One region of the Exiguobacterium sp. SH0S2 genome, then DNA from elsewhere that is predicted to be linked to it. Evidence: predicted binding sites of a transcription regulator. Region 1 holds the regulator's gene; the other holds the start of a gene.

Region 1 (2,205 bases):
CAAGATAAAGATGACCGGGATATAGGCGAGCGTCCATTTTCGTTCATTCGGATGCAGACCAGGTGCGACGAACGCCCACAGTTGATACAGTAGAAATGGACCCGATGCGACGAGCCCGATGACGAGCGCCAAGTTCAAGTAAATCATGAGCGGGTCCGCGACCCCAAAGGCGTTCAGCTCGAGCCCTCGTTCGACGAGGTCCGCCTGCAGATAGGCGAGCACGTATTTGACACTCGGCAAAGCGATCAGAAAGAAGGCAAAGACGACAAATGCCGACAGCATCAGTCGTCTCCGCAGCTCTGTCAAGTGATCGGACAGTGCCCGTTCTTGATCAGGTTGATGGCTCATGGCTTACTGCTCTTTCTTCTCAATTTCTTTCTTGTCGGTCTCATCGTGCTCTTTCATCATACCGTTCGTGGCATTTTTGAACTCACGGAGCGTCTGCCCCGCTGCCCGGCCGAACTCTGGCAATTTCTTCGGCCCGAAGAGGATGAGCGCGATGATGGCGATGACGAAAATACTGACGCCACCTGGGATACCGACGACGAGTGATGATTGTAGAAATTCCATTATTGATGGACCCCCTCAGCGGATGGATAGTGTTGCATAAAGTAAATGAGCGACTGGAGTTCGATCGACAAGTCGATATGATGGACGCGGACCGTGTCCGGTACAGTCAATCGCGCCGGCGTGAAGTTCAAGATCCCTCGAACGCCATAGCGGACCAAATCATCGGCGACCGGTTGCGCGTAGGCAGACGGGACCGTGAGGATGGCGACATCGATTTTGTTTTGCTTCATAATCTGTTCCATCTCATCGACGTGATGAATCGGGACACCTGACATCGTCGTGCCGACTTTTGTCTCGTCTGCGTCGAACCCGACGACGATATGTGTGTTATTGTTTTTAAGGAAGTTATAGTTGACGAACGCTGTCCCGAGATGACCGACCCCGACCAAGGCGACGTTCGTGATCTCGTCTTGATTCAGCGTCTTACGGAAAAATTCTAACAGATACTGTACGTTATAGCCATATCCCTTTTTACCGAGCGCACCGAAGTATGAGAAGTCACGGCGAATCGTTGCCGAATCGACCTTGACCGCCTCGCTCAGTTCAGCAGAAGAGACACGCTGTTTCCCTGACGAATGTAGGCTTTGGATAAACCGATAGTATAGTGGCAACCGTTTGGCTGTCGCTTGCGGAATCTTTGGTTCGTTTTGACTCAACGGAAAGAGCCTCCTTTTTACGACGCGTTTCAAACGAATCTGATTTCATACACCTTGATTGTAAACGAATTCACATAAGCACTCAATGAATATACCTGAAAAGGGGAAGAAATAAAGTATACTAAACAGAGAGAAAGGGGTTTTTTCACTTGATCCTACTGCAAGTCAACAACTTATCCAAATCGTTCGGCGTCGAGCCGATTTTAGAGAATGTCAAACTAGAAATCCAAGAAGGCGAACGCGTCGCCCTCGTCGGCCGCAACGGCGCCGGCAAGTCGACGCTGTTAAAAGTCATCGCCGGCGAGTACAACTATGACTCGGGCGACATCATGAAGCCAAAAGACGTGACGATCGGCTATCTCGCCCAAGACTCAGGATTAGAATCGAACGAGACGATGTGGAACGAGATGCTCACCGTCTTCACCGACTTGATCGAACAAGAGAAGACGCTCCGCCAGATGGAGCAAGACATGGGCTCGGAGCGGATCTTGAACGACCCGGCCGCCTACGAGCGTCTGCTTGCGGCGTATGACGAGGAGCAACACACGTTCAAAGACCGCGGCGGCTATCAGTATGAAGCGACAATCCGCTCGATCTTGCACGGGATGCGGTTTTACCCGGACGACTTCGAACGTCGGATCGATACGCTCTCAGGGGGACAGCGGACACGTCTTGCCTTAGCGAAGATGCTCCTGCAAAGCCCGGACCTGCTCATCTTGGATGAGCCGACGAACCATTTGGACATCGAGACGCTCAGCTGGCTCGAGAAATATTTGAGCGGCTATAAAGGTGCCGTCCTCATCGTCTCCCATGACCGTTACTTCCTCGACCGCGTCGTCTCGGTCGTCTACGAGCTGTCACGCAACCGCAGCCGCCGCTTCGTCGGGAACTATACGAAATTCCTCGAGCAGAAGGCCGCGCTTTACGAGCAAGAGAAGAAACAGTTCGAGTCGCAACAAGAAGAGATCGCCAAGATGCA
Region 2 (2,205 bases), on a different contig from region 1:
CATCGGGTTTGGTTTTGGCTGGTTCGGGCTGTACTTGCTCGGTGTGTTCTTTTCGACGTCCTCGCTCGCTTCAAAATATCGCGCCCGCGACAAGGCGTCGGTCGATGACATCGTCGAAAAATCCGGACCGCGTGACTTCGTGCAAGTGCTTGCGAACGGAGGAATCGCTATGCTCACCGCCGTCGGAATGGCGATGACTTCGAACGAGGCGTGGCTATTCGCTTACGTCGTTTCAATCGCGGCGGCGACGAGTGACACGTGGGGGTCCGAGTTCGGCGTCCTCGCATCGCGCCGACCGCGCTCTATTTTGACATTGCGTGAAGTTGAACCGGGGACGAGCGGTGGTGTGTCACCGTTCGGTACGCTCATGTCCGTCGCCGGCGCGACGATCATCGTCTTGTCATCGCTCCCGTTCTTAAACATAACGATGGGCACGCTATTTCTATTGATTGCGCTCGGTCTGAGCGGCAGCGTCGTCGATACGTTGCTCGGTGCGACCGTGCAACGTAAGTATCGCTGTCGGACGTGCCGAAAACTGACGGAGAAAAAGCTGCATCACGGTGAAGCGACCGACTATGTATCTGGATGGCGCTTTCTCGGCAACGACGCCGTTAATTTCTTGGCGATCGCCTCCGCGGCAGCGATTGGTTTTCTTGTTTTCGCCTAAGGGTAGTACAGAGAATGAGGATGTTTCAAACGAATGTGAATTTTGTCACAATATTGCCAAACTGAAAACGGTTTCTCTTGTATTGACTGTTTGTGAATGATGTTACAATCTAGGTGTAACAGACAAAACAAAAACATGAAACAGATTGTTTGAAGGGTGGAAAAACAACATGGAAACATTAAATCATGCAAAAGTAACACGGGTCGCTCTCGTCGGGGCCGGAGCGGTCGGTGCAAGCTTCGCGTATCAATTGACGACAGCGAGCCTATGTGAAGAACTCGTCATCATCGATATCAACAAGGCGAAGGCAGAAGGCGAAGCGATGGACTTGAACCACGGCGTCTCGTTCGCTTCGTCACCGATGCGCGTCTGGGCTGGAGATTACACGGACTGCGGTGCTGCAGATATCGTCGTCATCACGGCTGGCGCTCCTCAAAAACCAGGTGAGACACGTCTCGACCTCGTTGAGAAAAATGCGAAAATCATGAAATCGATGATCACTGAAATCATGGCTTCTGGCTTCGACGGTATCATCATCCTCGCATCAAACCCGGTCGATATCATGACACACTTGGCTTGGAAATACTCGGGTCTTCCGAAACATCGCGTCTTCGGTTCAGGGACTGTACTCGATACGTCACGCCTCCGCTACATGCTAGGTGATTACTTCAACGTCGATCCGCGCAACTGCCACGCTTACATCATGGGTGAGCATGGCGATACCGAGTTCGCGGCGTGGAGCAACGCCCGGATTTACGGCAAATCGGTCGAACAGTTGCTCGAAGAGAACGACGAGTATACGTGGGAAGACCTTGAAGACATCTACGTCAACGTTCGTGACGCTGCGTACCACATCATCGAACGTAAAGGCGCGACGTACTATGCGATCGGTCTCGGCTTGCTTCGTCTCGTCAAAGCGGTGCTCCGTAACGAGAACACGCTACTCACGGTCGGTGCCTACTTGGACGGAGAGTACGGCTTGAACGATATTCATATCGGTGTGCCGGCAATCATCAACCGCCAAGGCGTGCGTCAAGTCGTCGAAATCGAATTATCAGAAGAAGAGAAGCAGAAAATGCTCCATTCGGCAGACGTGTTGTTGAAAACGATGCAACCTGTTTTATAATATATTCGCGATATAGACGTAGTCGGCGTATGCCGGCTACGTTTTTTATGTGTTGGTACGGACGCCGGACAGATTCAGAAAGCGCCAACTTTTGTCGTCATGATCGAATTGGATTACAATTAAGACAGAAGGAAAGGAGGGGATTCAGTTGACGCAACCGGGATGTTTTTGGGAAGACATTTACCATGCGGTCGAGGCGGGCGGTCGGGTCGAAGGTATACTCGAGCCTTCGCGCGCGCTGGTATTGTTCGACACGAAAGCTGGAGACCTCTATCACCTGTACATAAAGACGGATAAGGCGTGGGCAAACCATGTCGCGATCGAGATCGAGGCGGTCATGAGCTCGTTCCGACTCGCACGACTCGGGCGTGCGAAGCTTCACGTTCATATATACGGCGACCCTCTCGTCGAT

The links. The regulator Rex, encoded in region 1, represses fermentation and respiration genes when NADH is low (regulators of the CRP and FNR family bind a similar motif). The targets are predictions, from matches to a motif close to TTGTGAAATATTTCACAA.
Region 2: EVJ21_RS09200 (L-lactate dehydrogenase) is a predicted target of Rex. The motif match lies at 701-718, and genes of this name have one in related genera.

Annotation. Positions count from the first base shown of each region.
Region 1 is NZ_SJVB01000006.1:10,272-12,476, reverse strand. It holds gene tatC (twin-arginine translocase subunit TatC) at 1-348, opposite strand, end outside; gene EVJ21_RS13395 (twin-arginine translocase TatA/TatE family subunit) at 352-570, opposite strand; gene EVJ21_RS13390 (redox-sensing transcriptional repressor Rex) at 570-1,226, opposite strand; gene EVJ21_RS13385 (ABC-F family ATP-binding cassette domain-containing protein) at 1,376-2,205, shown strand, end outside.
Region 2 is NZ_SJVB01000003.1:98,434-100,638, reverse strand. It holds gene EVJ21_RS09205 (DUF92 domain-containing protein) at 1-667, shown strand, start outside; gene EVJ21_RS09200 (L-lactate dehydrogenase) at 837-1,793, shown strand; gene EVJ21_RS09195 (rhomboid family intramembrane serine protease) at 1,942-2,205, shown strand, end outside.